4 regions of the Cellvibrio sp. KY-YJ-3 genome follow, and region 4 is predicted to be linked to each of the others. Evidence: predicted binding sites of a transcription regulator. Region 4 holds the regulator's gene; each other region holds the start of a gene.
The links. Region 4 encodes FNR, which switches genes on or off when oxygen is low (the NO sensors DNR and NnrR bind a similar motif). Its sites were predicted from a motif close to TTGATNNNNATCAA; they were not measured.
Positions count from the first base shown of each region.

Region 1 (5,617 bases), 1.2 Mb from region 4:
TATCCAACCCCGTTTGCTGGATTGCAGTAGAAAGCACCTCGATAAATTTATTAATTTGTTTCCACTTGCGCGACATAGCCGGAATAATTTGGCCATTCGCATCCGTGATGCCCAACTCGCGTAAATAGGGGCGATCCTGCTCCACATAACGTAGCTTGGTGCGATTGTGCGCCAGCTCGACTTGGGTAGATGTTTTATCGCCCTCCGCTGGTGAGTTTTTGTTGCGATTTTTATTGATCAGCACCTTACCTTTTTTGCTAAAGCTTAGCTGGATTTCCCATTCATCAGTAATCATATGGGCATTATGAAAATCGCCGCCCAGCCACTGCTGCAATTGCGTCATCGCTTCATCAACAGCCAGATTTTTGGTCACATGGTTAGTGCGGTATTCGTATAAAAAGGAGAGTAATGTTTGCGCTTTGATTTCTACGGGGCGAATTACCACCCGAGTCAACTCTTCTTCTGCACCTTTGTATTTGGATAAGACCAAACGCTGCAACGCACCATTGCTGGCAGTTTGTTGGCACATAGCAATAAAGCTGGTTAAATCGGAAACAGGGGAGCCGGTCATGTTTATCTCATTGGTGCACAGGGGATGGATATATCGGGAGATACAAGTCCAGCCAGTATATACAGCGACCACCAATAACGTAAACTCGGCGAAGCGAGGGGGAAGGAACGCATTCCTTTGCGACAGCAGAACTATAAGTTCTGACTACTCTCCTTGAGCGCTGCTCACTTGCACACTACTTACTTGTGATTTTCTTTCAAATCACCAATTCCTTTTTGAACTTTTCCTTCCACTTGCTTAATAGCACCTTTGACTTGCTGTTTTTCGCTACCAATAACTTCACCGGTTTTTTGTTGTACCTTACCGGCAGCCTGCTTTACTGTACCTTTCACTTGATCTTTATTCATGATGATTTCCTCGATGAATGATATTCAGGATCGGGACTCTTTGTTGATCGTTCGCAAACAATCCCCTAACACAAGTGCCTATTCAATATCGTCAGTGAACAACTCTAATTTAACTGAAAATAGCACTTTACGAATTCACTATATAAATAAAAATATATCTATTCAGTGCGGAAACAAACATAAGTCAAAAATATTTTCATTAATTAAATCGCTGACTTATGGCCAAGGAGCGGGTGTGACATTGATATATTGTGCGCCCCCTTCGGAGGGTTCTGGCTCCATTTTCTGCGCATCAATCCCGCAGGCCAGTTTGCGAAATGTATCGCGTACCTCTGCAAAATCTTCGCTGCACAGCTGCTTATCTTTAGTGGGGGAATTTTCCAGAACCCATGCAATAAGTTCGTTAAGCCTGCTGTTTACCTCCATGGCAAACGCAACTTCCTCGGGTGCTTTAGTCATTTTATCCTCCGTTTAATTTTCCAAATTAACAGTGAGACTAATCTGTGCATTTAATACTTTGGAAACGGGGCAAGCTTCTTTTACTTTGTTGGCGATTTTTTCAAATTCATCCGCCGCTATATCGGCGACTTTTGCCTGTAAATCCAGATGCACTTTTGTAATAGTGAAATCCCTGCCTGACTGCTCCAGGGTGACCTGGGCATTGGTTTGAATTTGTGTAATGACCAATTTCATTTCGGTTAAATGCGCGGCCAATGCCATGCTGAAACAGGCTGCATGCGCGGCACCAATTAACTCTTCTGGATTAGTGCCCGGGCCGTCCTCAAAGCGAGTATTAAAACCATACTGCGCGTTAGATAAGACTTCACTCTGGGTAGATATATAACCCTTTCCTTCTTTTAAGGTGCCAGTCCAGACTGCTGTCGCTGTACGTATCATAAGAATTCTCCGCTGGGTAACGCGCCCATCCAAAAATGGATGTTGGGCGGCTGGTGCCACAGCGGCACCAGTAATACGCTAACCATCTCAGCCGGAGCCCTCGGTGTCTGTTCGCTAGCGAACCTTAGCCTGCGCTGGGAAATTCCGAAGCTGAAAGGGAAAATAAAATCCAGCGCGAGACAAACACCTTAGTGAAATTAAACTTTAATAAAATTAATCGCCGGAAATCGCATTCGACGAGATTCCCCAACCGACAATTAAACCGGATGAAATACTCGTAGAAGTTCATGCTGTTGGACTCAACTCAATCAACTACATGATCCCCAAAGGAACGTTCAAGCCCATTCTCAAGTTTCAGTTACCGGGCAGCGATAGTGAAGCCAGATAATTGCTAATTGCTTCAATCGCCGCACTTACCTTGGGCGGCTGCAGTGTGCGTTTCAAAGTAACGGCATAAATGCCCGCGCCGGGCAGCGCCCAATCGGGCAACAGCAAAACCAGCTCGCCGCTGGCTAGCTCGCGCTGCACCATATAGCTCGGCAAGCGGGCGAGGCCAAAACCCTGCACGGCAAAATCGCGCAGCATCGCCACATTGTCGGTCATGGCGCCGGGAGTGAGCACAATACGCGCGCTTTCACCTGTGGCACTTTTGAAGGTGAGCGTGGTCGGTTCTGCAAAGCGGTTAAAGCCAATAATGCGATGTTCGCGCAGACTTTCGGGCGATGCAGGTACCCCGAAACGGCGCAGATAATCCGGCGCTGCCACGAGCAACTCGTGCAAGTCAGCCAGCTTGCGTGCCACTAACGACGAATCGCGCAACCAGCCAGAGCGGATGGATAGGTCGATAGCTTGGGTAGTCATATCCACGATGCGGTCATCCACCACAATATCCAAGAGCAGTTTGGGGTGCTGCCGAGCCAATGGTGCCAACGCGGGCAGGATAATCTTCTCGGCTGTATCAGAGGCGGCAGAAATCCGTAACCGCCCGGCAATTTCACCCACACCACCGGCCACCATTTCCTCGGCAGTCTCCGCCGCTGCAAGCATCTCCACGCATTTCTCATGGTACAGCTGTCCCGCCTCGGTGAGCGACAGGCTGCGCGTGGTGCGGTTTAGCAGGCGCACACCCAACTCTTCTTCAAGCTGGCTAACGGCGGAACTCAGCACTGAGGTTGCCAAATCCAACGCGCGCGATGCAGCGGAAAAGGAGCCGTGGCGCACCACCATCGCAAATAGCGCCATCCGCCTTAATCGATCAAGTTGCATAGTATTGTTCTGTTTAAGCGAAAGATGATTTAGATCATAGCCTATTTTTCACGCGACCTGATCAGCCTAAAGTCCACCTTCAGGACAAACCTACCAACCCAATTTTTAGAGGCTACTATGAAAATTTCATCAACATTAATTAAGGCAGGTGCATTCTTTGCCATGGTGACTGGCGCCGCACAGGCACTCAGTGCAACATTGGAAACCACCCTCTTTAATCCTCAGGAAAAAAGCATGTTCCCGGTGAGTTCGGTATTAATTACCGGCCCCAAGGAGGCCATTTTGGTTGACGCCCAGTTCCAGCGGAATGATGCGCAGTCGGTTGTTGAGCTGATCAAAAAATCCGGTAAAACATTAACGACTATTTATATCAGCCATGGTGACCCTGATTATTATTTTGGCCTGGATGTCATCACCGCCGCCTACCCCAATGCCAAGGTAGTTTCCACAGCAAATACCCAAGCCTACATCAAAGCATCCATGGAGCCGAAAAAAGCTTATTGGGGGCCGATCCTCAAAGAAAATACACCGCAAACACTGGTTGTACCGGAGGTGCTGCAAGGCGACACATTGATGATTGATGGTGAAAAAGTACAAATAGTCGGTATTGATGGCCACGATCCCAAACATACTTTTGTGTGGATTCCCTCCAGCAAAACCATGTTGGGTGGTGTAGTGGTATTTAACAACATGCATGTTTTTTTAGCGGATACCCAAACGCCCTAGTCGTGTCAGAAGTGGTACAAAACGCTCGATACAATTGAAAAATTACAACCGGAAACCGTCATTGCAGGCCACATGCTGGGCGACAAACCAATGACTCTTGATGCCGTTAACTTTACCCGCAACTACATCAAGGACTTTGAAGCCGCCGCCAAATCCTCAAGCAATTCTGGTGAATTGATTGCCAAGATGAAAACCAGCTACCCCACTCTTGGTGGCGACAGCATTTTGGGTTTAAGTGCAAAAGTTATCATGGGCGAAATGAAGTGGGGGCAATAGCCGCCGCCTAAAGAATCCGCATTGCCCTAGCTCCTCGATTACACAAGCTTCGCAATTACACCTGTTCCGCAAACGCACAATGAAGTGCTTTTCATCTTGACCCAAATCAATGATTCCTGTAATTTCAGTAATTACTGAAATTACAGGAATCTCGCAAATGTCTATTACCCTCACCCCGATGATCCAATCCTGCATCCTCCATTTTGGTGAAATGGGGAGCCGCTGGGGGATCAACCGCACAGTCGGGCAGATGTATGCCCTGTTAGTCTTGAGCAAAGAACCCCTGTGTGCCGACGATATGACCGAGGCGCTGGGTATTTCCCGCTCCAATGTCAGCATGGGTTTAAAAGAATTAATGTCGTGGGAGCTGGTGAAACTGCAGCATCGTCCCGGTGAGCGCAAAGAATTTTATTCCGCGCCGGGCGATGTGTGGGACATCGCCAAGACCTTGATCGAACAGCGCCGTAAGCGTGAGATTGATCCGACACTCTCAACCCTGCGCAATTTGCTGATCGAAAAACCCGCCAATGCCGATGAAGAATACGCGCAGCAGCGGATGCGTGAAATGCACGAGCTGATCGAAATGATCACGCTCTGGACGCAGGAAATTCAACGGCTCGATTCCGCCAACCTCGGCAAGTTGCTCAAGCTTGGTAGCAGTATTGGCAAAGTGCTCGATATGAAAGACCGTTTATTGGGTGGCAAAAAAGAATCCACGAAATAATTGACCGAGGTACCCGTCATGCTCGAAACGCTTATGCTCTCCCGTATTCAATTCGCGGCCAATATTTCCTTTCACATTTTATTTCCCACCATCACCATCGCGTTGTGTTGGTTTTTGTTTTATTTCAAAGTGCGCTACAACTTCAGTGGCGACGAAGTATGGATGCGCGCCTATCGCTTTTGGGTAAAAGTATTTGCCCTGAGTTTTGCACTGGGTGTAGTGAGCGGCATTACCATGAGTTTTCAATTCGGCACTAATTGGCCAGGTTATATGGAAACCGTGGGTAATATTGCAGGCCCGCTGCTCGGCTACGAAGTACTGACCGCATTTTTTCTGGAGGCCACTTTCCTCGGCATTATGTTGTTTGGTATTGATCGCGTCTCCAACCGCATTCATACCCTTGCCACATTTTTAGTCGCCTTTGGCACCAGCATGTCAGCGTTTTGGATTATCGCCCTGAACTCCTGGATGCAAACGCCGGTCGGTTTTGAAATGCGTGATGGCAAAGCCTTTCCACTGGATTGGTGGGAAATTATTTTTAATCCATCCATGCCCTACCGTTTATCGCACATGCTGATCGCATCAGGTTTAACCGCTGCATTTTTAATTGCGGGTATTTCTGCTTATCGCATTTTAAAAGGCGATCACAAACCCGCACCGCGCCTTGCCTTAAAAACGGCCACTATTGCGGCAGCACTATTAATTCCTATGCAAATTTTTCTGGGTGATTTACACGGACTAAATACACTGGAACATCAACCGGCAAAAATTGCGGCGATGGAAGCGGTATGGCACACCGAAAAGGGCGCG
Region 1 is NZ_CP031727.1:279,206-284,822, forward strand. Features, by position in the region: gene D0B88_RS01280 (SAM-dependent methyltransferase) at 1-571, opposite strand, end outside; gene D0B88_RS01285 (CsbD family protein) at 751-918, opposite strand; gene D0B88_RS01290 (hypothetical protein) at 1,135-1,377, opposite strand; gene D0B88_RS01295 (OsmC family protein) at 1,390-1,815, opposite strand; gene D0B88_RS01305 (LysR family transcriptional regulator) at 2,170-3,081, opposite strand; gene D0B88_RS01310 (MBL fold metallo-hydrolase) at 3,199-3,807, shown strand; gene D0B88_RS19060 (hypothetical protein) at 3,898-4,083, shown strand; gene D0B88_RS01315 (GbsR/MarR family transcriptional regulator) at 4,247-4,807, shown strand; gene D0B88_RS01320 (cytochrome ubiquinol oxidase subunit I) at 4,826-5,617, shown strand, end outside.
Region 1: a site for FNR is predicted at 4,180-4,193, ahead of D0B88_RS01315 (GbsR/MarR family transcriptional regulator). Genes of this name have one in related genera too.

Region 2 (5,617 bases), 950 kb from region 4:
GCCCAGGTCGGGCGCGTCAAACTTTACCTGCTGGATAGCAATCACCCCTGCAATCAACCCCGCGACCGGGGCATAACCAGCCAGCTTTACGGCGGTGGTACCGAACTGCGGCTGGTGCAGGAAATCGCGCTGGGCATTGGTGGCTGGCGCTTACTGGAGCGGCTGGGGCTGGAGATCGATATCTGCCACCTGAATGAGGGCCACGCCGCTTTTGCCACGCTGGAACGAATCCGCGCTCATTGCGTTAAGCATCAAGTCGATTTTTGGCAGGCACTTTGGGCCACGCGCAGCGGCAATTTGTTTACCACCCACACGCCTGTGGCAGCGGGGTTTGATCGCTACCCCAGTAAACTTTTGCGCCGCTATGCCGGTGAGGCCGCGCTGGAGATGGGCGTCACTATGGATGACATACTCGCGCTAGGGCGCGCCAACCCCAAAGATGCCAGCGAGGAGTTCAACATGGCCTACCTCGCCATGCGCACCTGCGCGCACAGCAATGGCGTCAGTGAATTGCACGGCCAAGTCAGCCAGCGTATTTTCCAGCCACTGTTTCCACGCTGGCCGCAGCGCGAAGTACCGGTCGGCCATGTGACGAATGGCGTGCATATGCCCAGCTGGGCCGCGAGCAACAGCGACGCCTTGTGGCGCCAACTCTTCGGCGACACCCCCTGGCAGCAGGACGAAACCCAACTCAACCCCGCACGCTGGCAAAAACTGAGCGACCAGACCTTGTGGCAGCTCGCCAGCACCAGCCGGGCGCGGCTGGTGGACTATGCCCGCCTGCGCTACCAGCGCCAGTGGCGCCATGAATCCAGCCAGCTGGATTGCAGCCTACCCAACCTCCACCCGCTCGACCCGAATATTCTCACCCTGGGTTTTGCCCGCCGCTTTGCCGAGTACAAACGCCCGGATTTGCTGTTGCACGACCAGGAGCGCCTGACGCGTTTACTGTGCAACAGCCGCCACCCGGTGCAGCTATTGGTGGCAGGTAAAGCGCACCCGGCCGACAAACTGGGCAAAGCCAAATTGCAGCGTTGGCAGGAATTTGTGCAGCGCGACGAGGTGGCCAAGCACCTGATTTTTATCGAGGATTACGATATCGCCCTCGCCCGCCATTTGGTGCAAGGGGTTGATGTGTGGATCAACAATCCCCGTCGCCCCTGGGAAGCCTGCGGCACCAGCGGTATGAAAGTGCTGGTCAATGGCGGGTTGAATCTTTCATCACTCGATGGTTGGTGGGCCGAGGCTTACGACCCGGCATACGGCTGGGCACTGGGTGATGGCGGCGAATACGGCGCGGAACAGGACGCCGCCGATGCCGAAGCGCTCTACCAATTGCTGGAACAACAGATCATTCCCTGCTTTTACGAACGGGATGCCGAGGACATTCCCCGTCGCTGGCTGCAACTAATGCGCACCAGCATGGCGCAGCTCACTCCCCGTTTTAGCACCAATCGCATGCTGCGCGATTACCTGGACAACTACTACCTGCCCGCCGCCCGGCAGTACCAGCAGCGCATGGACAAGCAAGGCGCGCTGGCGCAGGAATTGCGCCTCTGGCAACAGCATTTGGCACGCCATTGGCATGAAATTCATCTTGGGAAACTCACGATGACCGAACGCGCGGGCAACTGGCTGGCTGAAACCCAGGTTTATTTAGGCGGTATAGCACCGGAGCAGGTGGCGATAGAAATGATCGCCGATCCAGTGGGCGAGGTACCTGCAGAGTGCATCCGCCTGCAATTGGCTTACCCCCTAACCGGAGCGATTAACGCCTATCACTACCAAGGTGTTATTCCGCAACACCGACCAGTGAGTGATTGGAGCCTGCGCGCTATAGCCTGTCACCCTCACGCCCAAGTACCGGCAGAAAACCCGCTTATTTGCTGGGCAGATTGAGGCGACAAGGCAAAAGCCGGTTATGTGAGCTATAAACAGTGTGTTGTGATCAAATGATAAGCAGGCCGCGTAATTGGATTAGACGGTTTTTGTGAGTTCAGTACAGGAGCTATGTGTGTCACTGGCCAAATTGATTGGATCTACCCTTTCACGTTCCTTGTCGTTCTCGCTGGCGTTTAGCCTCAGCTGCCTGGCCGCTGGCGACAACACAAAGAGTTACCAACACCCCGCGGCGGAATCAGCCGCTCCGGCACAACAAACCATCCGTATTGCCACTGGCGAATTCGCCCCTTGGACAGGCCAACAACTGCCTGATAATGGCCATGTGAACCATATTATCGCAGCCGCGTTTGCCACCCAGGGGGTGACCGTGGAGTTTGTGTACTTACCCTGGAAACGCGCTTTTGAAGAGGCACGCTTGGGCAAATTTGACGCCACCAGCTACTGGTATGAAAACAGCGAACGGCGCGAGGCCATGCTGTTCAGCGACCCACTCATAGTCAACCGCACGGTTTTTTTCCAACGCACCAATAGCGATGCCATCCGCTGGAAGAACTTTGGGGATTTAAGCCAGTATCGGATGAGCGCCACCTTGGGCTTTACCTACACAGAGGATTTTTATCGCGCGGTTGATGCCCAGGTTATCAACCCGATTATGGTGCCCTCGGACATCCAAAACATAAAATTGCTGATGGCCGACCGGGTGGATTTGTTTGCCACCGATGAGATGTCAGGGTTTTACATGGCCGCCCAGCTGAGCATAGACCCGCGCAAACTCAAGGTAATAGAGCCCGCGCTAAGTGCACCAGAGGGTTATTTGCTGGCAAGCAAAACTCACCCCAACGCGCAGGCGCTGATCAATACCTTCAACCAAGGCCTTAAACAACTGAAAAAGAATGGCAGTTACCGCAAGATTCTGGACCGCGTGGATAACAGCAGCTTTTATAACCCCACTGCTAGCCTGCGGAAAACCGAGCGCTAGCAATCACACAACTAACGCCACTACCAAATATCCCAAAGCACCTGCGCAGGCACAATAAAGCAGCGCCGGTGCCAAGGTGTAGCGAATCACATCGCCCTCCCGCCCTACCAGTTTCACCACCGAAACCGCTGCCACTACGTTAAGCACACACACCATATTGCCCGCATTGGCGCCAAGCATCTGCAGCGCCAGAATCCAATGTTCGGGCAGGTCAGCCGTTTGGGCGGCGTCCTGCTGCAAGCGCGCAAACATCATGTTGGAAAAGGTAGAGGAGCCAGCGATAAAACTACCCAAAGCACCAATAAATGGCGCCACCAGCGGCCACTGATTGGCAAAGGTGTCGGCCGCCAAAACCCCCAATTCTTTGGGCATTGCCGCCAAACCCGCGCTGTTCTCGCCAGAATTGAGGAAAATGCGCACCATAGGTACCGAGGTCGCCAGCGCAATACTGGTGGGTAATAGGCGCCCGAGTGATGCTCGCCATAATTGCCCTGTAGCAACCAATGGCAGGCGATATAACAAACCAATCACCACGGCGACCAGCACAAAAATACTGCCCGGCAAATAGAGCGGCGCGACCCGCGTAGAAATTTGCGTCCCTAGCAACGCGTTAAATTCGATGCTGACTGACTGCAACAGCGCCTTAAACGGCAGCGTATCCACCCGGGTCAGCACCAATAACCCTGCTACCAACAGGTAGGGAAACCAGGCTTTGAATAAACCCATCGTTGGCAGCTGTGTAACGCCGGTGGCATGGGGCAGCAATTCATCTGTCATAACCGGCAAGCGCCAGACCTCGGTAGGCAGTAACCAGCGACGCCGTGCGGCGCCAACGACTAACAGCAATCCAACCAGAGCACCAAGAATACTGGGGAATTCCGGCCCCAACAGGCGCAGTACGCCATAGGCAGGTAAGGTAAAGGCAAGACCGGAAAATAGAGCAAAACGCCAAAGCAGCAAGCCCTCGCGCCAGCTGCGATTGGCGCCAAAAAAGCGCGTCAGCATGGCTACCATTAACAGCGGGAGAAAGCTGGCGATAAACACATCCAGCGTCAGGGCACTAAGGGCAATCTGCTGCAGCCGGTCAGGCGTCGCATTCGCCAACCCCTGCCCTATGCCTACAATCACCGGCGTACCCACCGCCCCAAACGAGACTGGCGCACTATCCCCAATTAACGCCATTACCACGGCTGCCATCGGGGGAAAACCCAAAGCGACCAACAAAGGCGCACCTATCGCTGCTGGCGTTCCGAAGCCGCTGGCTCCCTCCAAAAATGCACCAAATAACCAGGCGATGATAATCACCTGCACCCGGTGATCCGGCGAGATACGCGCGAACCAGTCGCAAATAACCCGAATCGCCCCCAGAGCCGTCAGGGTGTTCAGCAGCAAGATGGCCCCAAACACAATCACCAGAATAGTGAAGGCGATAATCCACCCCTCCAGTATCGATGCTGCCAATTGCACTGCAGATACCTGCCACACCCAGGCGGCAAACGCAGCGGTAATTAACAGGCTGAGCGGCATAGCGCGGGTCGCGGGCAAGCGCAGTAAAACCAGCAGGATAAACACTGACAGAATGGGTACTAGCGTGGTGAATAATTGCAACCAGGTCATTGGCGCGACCGCCGGCAAAAAATAAAAGGTGATCTCATGTGGCTATCCTAGTCCAAATGCTCAAGCGCCATTTGCGCTGTATCAAGCATAGTTGATAGGGCAAATCCGATTTACAAATCCTCACTAACCCTGCGTTTTGGCGACAGGTATAGTGCGCAGCTTGATTTATTCGCTGGAAGTTTTTACTTATGTCTGCCACCCACCCTATTGGTACAGCCCAATACCTCTCCACCCGTTTTGCGTTTTTAATTACCGGTCTCGCCATGTCGGCTTGGGCGCCGCTGATTCCATTTGTGAAAGCACGACTGGCGATTGGTGAATCCACCCTCGGTTTATTAATTCTGTGTTTTGGCGTTGGCTCACTGCTGGCGATGCCGGTCACCGGCCCACTGGTTAATCGTTACGGCTGCCGTCGGGTTATCACCACCACCTTGTTACTAATGTGTGTGAGTTTGGTCTGCCTCGCCATTTCCCCCGGTATTCCCGGCATGGCCATTAACTTATTAATTTTCGGCATGATGCTCGGTGCCACGGACGTCGCCATGAACATGCAAGCGGTAGTGGTAGAAAAAGCCAGCGGCCGCGCGATGATGTCGGGCTTCCACGGCTTTTATAGTCTGGGCGGGATCTTTGGCGCCGTAGTCATGAGCGCACTGATGTGGCTGGGTTTATCGCCCTTTCACGCCCTGCTCTGCCTTACCGCCGTGCTCTTACTGATGCTGGCCTACTCTGCAAAAGATTTATTACCAAAAAATATTAACGAAAGTACTAGCGGCGAACGCGAACCCTTTTTTGTATTACCGCGCGGCAAAGTATTACTCATCGGCAGCCTGTGTTTTGTCGCCTTCCTCGCCGAAGGTGCAGTGCTGGATTGGAGCGCTGTATTCCTCAATACATTACGCGGTATCGACCCGGTTTACGCCGGTTTGGGTTTCGCATGTTTCTCAGTCGCCATGACCATCGGCCGCTTCACCGGCGATAAAATTGTCAACGCCCTCGGCGGCACCCGGGTTGTGTTCTGGGGTGGACTCTGCGCTGCAAGTGGTTTTTTGTTAGTTGTACTTACCCCCTTTACCCCTACCGCTTTTATCGGCTTCACGCTGGTTGGCGTGGGCGCAT
Region 2 is NZ_CP031727.1:2,612,644-2,618,260, reverse strand. Features, by position in the region: gene glgP (alpha-glucan family phosphorylase) at 1-1,899, shown strand, start outside; gene D0B88_RS11050 (ABC transporter substrate-binding protein) at 2,015-2,881, shown strand; gene D0B88_RS11045 (L-lactate permease) at 2,885-4,498, opposite strand; gene D0B88_RS11040 (MFS transporter) at 4,687-5,617, shown strand, end outside.
Region 2: a site for FNR is predicted at 4,570-4,583, ahead of D0B88_RS11045 (L-lactate permease). Genes of this name have one in related genera too.

Region 3 (5,617 bases), 410 kb from region 4:
TGGAAGCGCTTACAGTGCGATAAGTGTTGTAGGCCATCACGAGCATACCGGTCAGGAAGAAAGCACCACCAATAAGACGCATGATGTAACCCCCTTTACTGAACACGACGGTTTCAATAAAGCTGTAGGTCAAAGAACCATCGGGGTTGAATGCACGCCACATCAAACCTTGACCGATACCGTTAATCCACATAGCCACTACATAAAGAACAGTACCCACAGTGGCCAACCAGAAGTGCATATTGATCAATTTAACGCTGTGCATTTCTTCACGATTAAAGAGTTTCGGAATCATGTGGTACAGGGCACCGATAGAAATCATTGCCACCCAACCGAGTGCGCCAGAGTGAACGTGACCCACAGTCCAGTCAGTGTTGTGAGAGAGTGCGTTTACGTTTTTAATGGCCATCATTGGGCCTTCGAAGGTAGACATACCGTAAAAGGACAAAGCAACAACGAGGAAGCGCAGGGTTGGGTCAGTGCGCAGCTTATGCCAAGCGCCAGACAGGGTCATAATACCGTTGATCATACCGCCCCAGCTTGGTGCCAACAGAATCAATGACATCACCATACCTAATGATTGAGTCCAATCCGGTAAAGCAGAGTAATGCAAATGGTGAGAACCAGCCCATATGTAAAGGGAGATCAACGCCCAGAAATGCACGATAGACAACTGATATGAGTAAACAGGGCGACCCGCTTGTTTGGGTACAAAGTAGTACATCATGCCAAGGAAGCCAGCGGTCAAGAAGAAACCTACTGCGTTGTGACCGTACCACCATTGGACCATAGCATCGGCAGCACCGGCATAGGCAGAGTAAGATTTGGTCAGAGTTACTGGCACTGCAGCACTGTTGACAATATGCAGCACGGCAACGGTAAGAATGAAGCCGCCGTAGAACCAGTTAGCTACATAAATATGGGAAGTTTTACGCTTAACAATGGTGCCGAAGAACACAATCGCATAAGAAATCCAAACGAGTGCAATAAGAATATCAATTGGCCATTCCAGCTCCGCATACTCTTTAGAGGAGGTCATGCCCAGCGGCAAAGTAATTACGGCCAATACAATAACGGCTTGCCAACCCCAGAAAGTAAATGGCACTAACCAACCACCAAACAAACTGGTCTGACAGGTACGTTGCACAACGTAGTAAGAAGTCGCAAACAGCGCACAGCCACCAAACGCAAAAATTACTGCATTAGTGTGCAGGGGGCGCAAACGGCCGAAATGTGTGTAGGGTTGCAGCAAGTCATTCAAACCTGGCCACACCAATTGTGATGCGATAAGCACACCAACGCCCATACCCACTATGCCCCATACAATGGTCATAATGGAGAACTTGCGTACTATATCGAAGTCGTATACTGGAGGATCCCCAGCTACAGTCGCATGACTACCCATAGGACTTTCCTGTTACTTAAAGAGAAATGAAAACTTGTTTGTCTCTGGCCGTGCAACTTACCGCACGGAGCTTCACGGCAATCATCAAGCCTATAACCCTACTGAAGGTGCGGCATTTTGCCTCATGTGTGGCATTTTGTCCCACGCAAGTAGTTACAGGATTGATATTTATCAAATTATTTATACGGAATTAACCCGAACACTTTATTTACCCAGGTAAATAAAGTACCTGCGCTCACAGGAGCGCAGGTTAAAAAGGAAATTACTTCAGCATACGGCCCTTGTTAGCAGCAATACGCATACGCAGTGCATTCAGTTTAATGAAACCTTCTGCATCTTTTTGGTTGTATGCACCAGCATCATCTTCAAAAGTCGCTATTTTTTCATCAAACAAGCTGTCGGGAGAACGACGTCCAACAACACTCACTGAGCCTTTGTAAAGCTTCACGCGTACATCACCGTTTACATGAGCTTGTGACTGATCGATCATCGCCTGCATCATCAGACGCTCAGGACTCCACCAGTAACCGTTGTAAATCATGTCCGCATACTTGGGAATCAAGCTGTCCTTCAAATGGGCAACTTCGCGATCCAGAGTAATAGATTCAATTGCACGGTGCGCACGCATCATGATGGTGCCACCAGGGGTTTCATAGCAGCCGCGAGATTTCATACCCACATAGCGGTTTTCCACGATATCCAGACGACCAACACCGTTCTCACCACCAACCTTATTCAGGTAAGCCAGTACGGTAGCCGGAGACATTGGCTTGCCATCAATAGCAACTATGTCGCCTTTCTCGTAGGTCAACTCAAGGTAAGTCGGTTTATCAGGAGCGGCTTCAGGGGCAACAGTCCAGCGCCACATATCTTCTTCGGCTTCAGTCCACGGGTTCTCCAGAACCTTGCCTTCGTAAGAGATATGCAGCAGGTTGGCATCCATAGAGTAAGGTGATTTTTTCTTCTTGGAGTAATCAACCGGAATATTGTGCTTCTCGCAATACGCCATCAAGGTTTCGCGGGAGGTCAAATCCCACTCGCGCCATGGGGCGATTACTTTGATACCTGGTTTCAATGCATAGGCACCCAATTCAAAACGCACCTGGTCGTTACCTTTACCGGTAGCGCCGTGGGAAATGGCATCTGCACCTACTTCATTGGCGATTTCAATCAAACGCTTGGCAATCAAAGGGCGGGCAATAGAGGTGCCGAGCAGGTACTCACCTTCATAGATGGTATTAGCGCGGAACATAGGGAATACGAAATCGCGGACAAACTCTTCGCGCAGATCGTCAATGTAAATTTGCTTAACGCCTAGCGCCTCAGCTTTAGCGCGGGCCGGCTCAACTTCTTCGCCCTGACCAATGTCAGCGGTAAAGGTGATCACTTCACAGTTGTAGTTTTCCTGCAACCACTTAACGATTACAGACGTGTCAAGGCCACCGGAATAGGCCAACACTACTTTTTTGATAGATGACATGGGGACTCCCGCTAACACTCGTTGACAATTCACAGGGCACGATCACGAGTCGCAATCCGCAGACCGGTACCTTCTTGGGCGCGGGATTGTACTCGCAAGCAGACCAAATTCCCACACTTGCGGCCGTTAAAACCCTGTGCAAAGTCAAATTGAACCCTGTTTTACCCAGCTGCCATCAACTGCTTGCCATACGCGGCTAATTGCTGCAAAAGCAGACGCTGCTCAGCACTGGTGGACTCCGCCTCACTGAGCGTTTTTATCCGCAGATCAAACTCCATCAAGGTCAGAGAAGATTGCGCCTCAGGTGAAGTCAGCCGCCAACGGCAGAATTCCCGCCAGCGCTGCAGCTCTTCGGCACTGAGGCTGGCAGGAAAATTGCGGGCGCGATAGCGAAACAACATTTCCCCCAACCGCGGGTCATTGAATGGAAAGGCGGTATTAGCCAATGTTTCAGGATCAGCATTGCGCACGCGGGTCATTAAACGCTTGTCGTGATCATCAAAAAAACCGCTGTAAAGCAGTTGCTCAGGATCTGTTTTTTCCGCAAAAGAGTTGCTCGAATACAATTGATATAAACGCTGCAGCAAGGATTCGCGCTCACTTAACGTCAGATTGCGCAGAACTTGCCAATGCGCCTCGCAGCGCTGCTTATCAATGTGCAAACGCTGGGCAGTGGCATCATCCAGCATCGCTGCCGGTAGTAGCATCGGGGTTTTATTCATGTGCACTTCTTTGAGCGCCAAGCGCTCTACCCCTTCGGGTAAATCCTCGGTGCGGGTATAAAGCCGCAGCTGTAATTCCTCGACCGGCAAACTGAGCAAGGCTTGCGGATCGGCGCTCAGATTGTAAGCGATCACCGAATTCTTATTGGTGGGGTGCATAGCTAAAGGCACAATCAACGCCGCGTTGCCGTTCTCACCGGGAAAACGGGAGGAAATGTGCAGCAGCGGTTTGGCAGCATCGATATCAATCATACTTGCGGCAAAACGTTTGTCGCGCAGACGATAAGCGTAATCATAGAGTTTAGGCTGGCGGGTTTTAATCAGCTTGGCCACAGCGATGGTGGCATAGACGTCTGAGAGCGCATCATGTGCAGCCTCGTGTTTGAGATTGTTCGCCTGGCTCAGCATTTCCAGCTTGAAGCAAGGACGACCATCCTCATAATTAGGCCATTCGATCCCTTCCGGTCGCAACGCACGGGTCATACGCACCATATCGATAATGTCCCAGCGCGAATTACCGTTGCGCCACTCGCGCTCATATGGATCATAAAAGTTGCGATAGAGAGTATAACGCGTTACTTCATCATCAAAACGGATCGAGTTATACCCCACACCGCAAGTCCCCGGACGCGCGAGCTGACGATGAATAGCGGCAATAAATTCGCACTCTGGCAAGCCCTTGCTCTGGGCGACTTGCGGCAACAGTCCTGTAATTAAACAAGCTTCCGGTTTTGGCAATACATCAGGCGCTGGCTGACAATAAATCATTAAAGGCTCGTCGATCACATTGAGCGACTCATCCGTGCGCACACCGGCAAACTGCGAAGGGCGATCAATCGCCGGCACCTCGCCCCAGGTTTCGTAATCGTGCCAATAGAGACTAACTGACGATTCATTCTTCATATTATTTATTCCACAATTTTGCCAGACACTCACAGCACCTCACTGCACCAACAGCGGGCAATCTAACACCTCCCAAGCAGTTTCCCCTATACTGCCGCCTGATTTTTGTGACCGGATTTTTTTAATTACAAAACCTGTTTTTGATCTGAAATCCCGTCTTTCATTTAACCGCAAAGTCCCGCCTTGGAGCCACTATGAGTGATTTAGATAGCCTGTTTGCCAGCAATGTAAAATGGGCCGAAGATATCAAACGCAAAGAGCCTGACTTTTTTTCCAACCTGGCCAAACAGCAAGCGCCAGAGTATTTATGGATAGGCTGCTCGGATAGCCGCGTACCCGCCAACCAAATTGTTGACCTCGCCCCCGGTGAATTATTTGTACACCGCAATGTGGCCAACGTGGTCATTCACACCGACCTCAACTGCATGACTGTACTTAATTACGCCGTTGAGTTTCTCAAAGTAAAACATGTAATGGTAACCGGCCACTATGGCTGCGGCGGTGTAAAAGCAGCACTGGAAAATCGCAAACTGGGGCTAATTGATTACTGGTTGCGCAATATTCGCGATGTTTATTACAACAACAAAGAAATCATGGATCAAATCAGTGATCCCGATGAACGAGTCAACCGCTTGTGCGAGTTAAATGTAGTGCAACAAGTAGAAAATATTGCGCGCAGCAACATAGTCCAAAATGCCTGGGCGCGCGGTCAGGAACTGAGCATTCACGGTTGGATTTACGATATTCACGACGGCATTCTGCACAAACTGATGCCGCCGGTTGATTCAGTAGAACAAATTCCCGAGCAGTATCGCCTCTACTAAATAGTAAAGACGCCCGTCTTTACTGAGCACTACCTGCATCACTGTGTTTAGCGGCGATGCAGTAATCCCCCGTAATACCCTGCCATAAAACCTATTGTTAGAATCTTTTCCATCGCCCTAGAAAGCCTTGGGTGCTGATCTATACTTGAACCGACTACCACCTCACCCGCAACTGACGAGATAAGCGATGCCCGACGATTCACTGCCCTCCGGCCATCAAAACTCAGCCACACATGTTGTCCGGGAGTCTTCGCCCTATTCATTTGAACGCGAACACCTTGAA
Region 3 is NZ_CP031727.1:3,972,115-3,977,731, forward strand. Features, by position in the region: gene ccoN (cytochrome-c oxidase, cbb3-type subunit I) at 1-1,405, opposite strand, end outside; gene D0B88_RS16790 (argininosuccinate synthase) at 1,668-2,885, opposite strand; gene sbcB (exodeoxyribonuclease I) at 3,047-4,510, opposite strand; gene can (carbonate dehydratase) at 4,705-5,334, shown strand; gene D0B88_RS16805 (PAS domain S-box protein) at 5,522-5,617, shown strand, end outside.
Region 3: a site for FNR is predicted at 1,567-1,580, ahead of ccoN (cytochrome-c oxidase, cbb3-type subunit I). Genes of this name have one in related genera too.

Region 4 (5,617 bases):
TATCGTCACCCCACTGCTTTTGCATCCTGTTGACCCATATCAAAACAACACTGACCGCAGCTGTTTTAATAGCGCGACTGTTAATAACGAGTATCCACTTAAACGGAATCGATAATGAGACAACGTGTTTACAAAAAAATGGCGGGGACTTCTGCCGTGTTTATCCCCGCCGAGTTCAACCATGCATCGCCCGTTGAACGCGATGGTTTAGTCTGGACGGATAGTGAATTGAGCATGCCGGAAAGCCCGCAAACTATGCAGTGGAAACCACCGCTAGACAGCTCACTGGCATTGGAAGGATTGGAAGAGTACGACCCACCTGCAGCGGGTGATGCGCGCTATGTAACTAAATTGGGGCTCGCGTTTGTGTATATCGGGAAAATTCGCGGCTGGGTCGCGCTGACAGATTTTGTATGAGCATTCCTCACGCGTCAGGATATAAAACCCTATATGGGGCGTAACACACCGAAAAGGAATTTGATGACTGTTATAAAAAGAACTCATTCATTGTGAGGAGTTCATCATGCCTAACGAACACGAGATCCGCGAACTGGCTTATTACCTTTGGGTATCTGAAGGTAAACCCAGCGGGCAAACCGATCGACATTGGCAAATCGCCACCAAGATGGCCGCCGAACAAAAACATGGATCGCCGTCGCCCAAAATATCCACTGATCCTTCAGAAGCAAAAGGCACAACAGAACCCGAACAGCCTGATCAAACCTAGTGTTTTAATAGCAGCGAAACCCTGTTGGCAAATCGTGCGAGCCTTATTGAGTCCGTCGCCAGATCACAAAACCCAACCACACAAAACCGACTGAAAAAAGCAGCCCGATAAAATGACTGCGGGAAATACCGACAGCAATGACGGCGATATTTTTATCGTCGGGGTCTACATAAACCTGAATCAGCTCGCCATTTTTTAGCGCTGTTTGCGGGCGACTAATGCCAAACCCGATACGAGTGCCGCGATATTCTTTACCATCCACCTCGTAGCTATATTCCAACCAACGCCCACCGTAATAACCTCCTGCCAAGGCACCGCGCAATTCGTTGGTGACGGTACCTTTGTGCACTGGCCAATGCGCGGCAGCAGTACTTTTATAAATATTGCTCGCGCTGGATAAAAACAACATACCAGCCGCAACTATGCACAATCCAAAAAAAAGTGAGCGCAGACGTTGATATTTTTTCTCGTTGTCGGGATTCATTTACACTCTCGCAAAAAATTTAATTACCAATCACCCGCAGCCTTATCAAATACTGATAAACACAGCCATTACAGGGCATTACACCAAGAACGCCCTCACTTTACCTGCAATCACTTCCTCGTCAACCAATAGAAAACAAAAATTATCGCGCCACAAAAAAGAAACCCTATACTTCACAGCAGGTTAGATAGCAATTGGACAGTTGCTACTGGAGAATTAAAAGCTGGAGACTTTTTTTTGGACAGTTTGAATCATTACCGGGCACTTTCCCCGACCAAACTCTGGCGGGTTGGCAGCCGTCGGGATAAAACCATTATTTTTGGTGGCTGGTTTGCGCTGGTGCTGGCAAGTATCGCGCTCGGGTTGCTATCGGTAATAAAAAGTTGGTCGGGTATACCGCTGGATTTTGGCGGTGTCACTGTTTATATCACCGTTTACCCGACCCTGATTATTTGTTTATTCCTCACCCTCACCTGCGGTTGGCGCTGGGGGGCAATTCCTGCTTATTTATCCACGCTTTCACTGGCGCTTTATTCGGGCATGCCATGGCATTGGGCGATCATTTTTGCCTGCGCGAACCCATTGGGTTTTGCGATTCTGGCGGTTGGCTATCAAGCGATTCCAGCGAATAAAAACTTACGCGACTTCAATTCATTATTGTTTTATATCCAGCTGAGTTTTGTGGCGAGCATTTTTAGCTCCAGCGGCGCACTCATTTGGTGTAATACCAACCACATTGATCGCACTGCCCTGTTAGCAATTTGGCAGGGTTGGTGGCTGGGCGCATTTTTGCAGAGTGTATTTATTGTGGGCCCACTGCTCGCGCTCTTGTGGCCCAGAATTGCGCGCTGGCAACAACATCACCCTGCCTATTTACGCCTTGCCAGCGGCAATGTACGGCGCTCGGTATTACGCTTGCTGGGGGCAATTACCACCGGTGTGCTGGTGTACGGTGCGGCTACGATTCAGTTAGCGAGCAATCAGTTGGATCGCGCGCTTATCACTAGCAGCAGTTCCATGAGTGCTGAAGTGAGTAATGCCATCATGATTCTGCAGCAGACCACTTGGGTATTTTTTTGGGTATTCGCGATGATTATTTTATTTATCGCGTTTTTTGGCTACCAGCTGTTTACCCGCTGGCAACGTTCAACCAATGAATTATTAAGTGATCTGCACAGCGCCAACGAAAGCCTGGAGTGCCTTGCCCAAACTGATGGCCTTACCGGTCTGCTCAACCGTCGCACTATGGATGAACGCTTGAGCAGTGAATGGCTCCGCACCAGCCGCATGGGCAGCGGCGGCGCACTGGTGATATTGGATATCGACCATTTTAAAAATATTAATGATCATTACGGTCACGCCGCGGGTGATGCGGTGATCCGCAGTATTGCGCAGGCGATACAAGCGGAAGCGCGCGGGATGGATATCGCCAGCCGTTATGGAGGCGAAGAATTTGTGATTTTACTGCCGCAAACCGACGCAGAAGGTGCACTGCAATTTGCCGAGCGGATGCGTAATCGCATTGCGACAACTGCGGCTTATCACGAGACCAAAGAACTGCGCGCAACGATTAGTTTGGGCGTGGCTATTTTTTCTGCGCAGGACACCTCCTTCAGCGCATGGCTCGCGCGGGCGGATCAGGCGCTGTACCGCGCGAAAGAAGCGGGACGCAACCGCGTTATGGTGGCGAGTTAACTCGCATTCACCACATTACTATTCCCATCACAAACAAAAATCCCATCAAAAAAAAGCCGCCCGGGATTAAACCGGGCGGCTTCCTATTACTGCTTGCTCAAATGCGCAAGCACGGCGAATTACAAACCAATTACGTTCTCGGCTTGTGGGCCTTTTTGACCGGGTTTTACGTCGAACTCTACACGCTGGCCTTCAGCCAGGGTTTTGAAACCTGAACCGCTGATTGCGCTGTAGTGAACAAATACGTCCTGGCCGGCCTCGCTAGCGATAAAACCAAAACCTTTAGACTCGTTGAACCATTTAACGGTACCAGTGCTTCTAGCCATAATAAACCTCGATGTTTCTTTAAATAAAAATGAATACCCCAAGTGGGATTGCGCTGGCGGATTCAGATCTTACTTATGAAAAACAAAACGAGGTGCTAAGAGATTCACTGCTAGTACAACGATGTGACTTACCATAAATAATGCTGCTAACTGGCCAGCCGGGCCAATATATTATCCGGCCCGCTGCAAGTAAAGAGGGTGATTTGACAAAGATTATGGCTTTTTAGTTATAAGGCAGCACTACTCCGCGACCTCTCCCGTCGGATTAAATTTCTCCAGACATTTGAGCTAAATCAACTATTTACCGCCCCCGTTAAAGCTGCAACAATCACTCATCATACTGTTGGCGCGGAGTTTTCCTGCCATAGTCTTATATTCGAGGTGGTGGACCCATGACAGCTAATCAGAACATTGTAAAAACCCAGGATTCAAGCTGCCCTCACGATAAGCGCGTCAGCTGCGGCAATTGCCGTTTAAATACTATTTGCTTGCCTATCAGCCTGCACATTGAAGATATCGACCGCCTGAACGGCATTATCCAACGCGGTAAACCGCTACAAAAAGGCGATTACCTCTATCGCGCTAATGACCACTTTCACTCGGTGTATGCCATTCGTTCGGGTGCAGTAAAAGCACTGACCCTGAGTGATAACGGTGAAGAACAAGTCACCGGGTTTTATTTGCCCGGCGAGGTAGTTGGCATGGATGGTATTGCCGACAATCGCTACACCAATTCAGTAATCGCATTGGAAACCGCATCGGTGTGCGAAATTCCGTTTAATCGCATGGAAGAATTGAGCTTGCAAATCCCTAATCTGCAACGTCACTTTTTTCAATTGATGAGCCGCGAAATTACCCAGGATCAGCAAATTATTACCCTGCTGAGCAAAAGCAGCGCCGAAGAGCGCATTGCCGCCCTGCTGCTGAGTATTTCCAGCCGCAATAGCCGCCGCCAGCTATCGGCCAATGCCTTCCGCTTACCTATGTCGCGCACCGATATTGGCAATTATTTGGGCCTGACCATTGAAACAGTCAGCCGTATTTTTACTCGCTTGCAAAAACAGGAGGTGATTTCTGTGGATAAAAAAGAAGTCCTCATCACTAACATGGAGTTGCTGCGCAATATCGCCAATGGCGATGGCCACTGCTAACCACTGCAAGCACCTGCAATAAACCACGAGCACCTACAATGATCAGCAACCAGCGTTTGCAAGACACCCTCGCCGCATTTGATGCCGCCAACCTGCAAGACCCGAATAGCGAAATAGTAGAAGGCAAAACCGTTGCCAAAGAATGGATTTATGCCCAACGCATGAGTGCACAGCTGTCACGTTTTTGCCCTGATGCATCCGAGGCGTTACAGCTCGCGACACGCAGCCAGCATATTTGTCGCTGGAAGATTCCGCGCTCTGACTACCCAATGGATCGCAGCGGCTATAAAAAGTGGCGTCTGGATTTAGCGCAAATGCACGGCGATATCGCCGGTGAAATTATGGCCGCACAGGGTTACGACGAAACAATCATCTCTCGCGTAAAAGACTTGCTGCTTAAACGCAGTTTAAAGCGCGATGAAGAAGTACAAACACTGGAAGATGTGATTTGCCTGGTGTTTATTGAATTTTATTTAGAAGACTTTGCCAGCAAACACGATGAAGTAAAACTGATTGATATTATCCGCAAGACCTGGAACAAAATGTCACCCAAGGGCCATGACGCCGCACTGAAATTACCACTGAGTGACAGCATGCTCGCACTGGTAGGTAAAGCGCTCACCCCGGACACCTGAGTTTATTACCAACAATTTCAATAATTTTCACATAAACAAAAAAGGAAACGACCGTGTATTTAGCCCTTAAACATTTGCATTTAACTTTTGTTGTACTTTCGCTGCTCATTTTTTTAGTGCGCGGTGTTTTGTTGTTTATGAATTCATCCATGTTGCATAAAAAACTGCTAAAAATTGCCCCCCACATTATCAACACCATTATGTTGGTCTCGGGTATTGTGCTCGCGGTACATTTGGGCATGAAACCAGGTGAACAGCCATGGTTGATGGCAAAAATTATTGGTTTGGTTGTTTTTATTATTCTGGGTGTAGGTGCCTTTAAAGTTAGCAAACCCCTGGGGCAAAAAATTCTATGGATTGACGCACTCGTAGTATTCGCTTACATCATCAGTGTCGCCATCACCAAAAGCCCGATGGGTTTCTTCGGTTAATGTTTCAATCGCACCAGTGGTTTATCACTACTGGTGCAATCTTGCATGCCCATCATCTGATTTTCCCCACGCCTATTCTGTTTCTCCCGAGCCAACCATCTCTTGACCTTCTGAATTAAGCATCGCCCCTGATAGTGAGGCTAAGGGGTAATTATTTGTATTTTTGGC
Region 4 is NZ_CP031727.1:3,562,657-3,568,273, forward strand. Features, by position in the region: gene D0B88_RS15035 (glycoside hydrolase family 88 protein) at 1-25, opposite strand, end outside; gene D0B88_RS15040 (hypothetical protein) at 115-417, shown strand; gene D0B88_RS15045 (DUF2934 domain-containing protein) at 524-727, shown strand; gene D0B88_RS15050 (DUF3592 domain-containing protein) at 771-1,211, opposite strand; gene D0B88_RS15055 (GGDEF domain-containing protein) at 1,449-2,906, shown strand; gene D0B88_RS15060 (cold-shock protein) at 3,026-3,232, opposite strand; gene fnr (fumarate/nitrate reduction transcriptional regulator Fnr) at 3,625-4,383, shown strand; gene D0B88_RS15070 (DUF4202 domain-containing protein) at 4,422-5,018, shown strand; gene D0B88_RS15075 (SirB2 family protein) at 5,072-5,449, shown strand.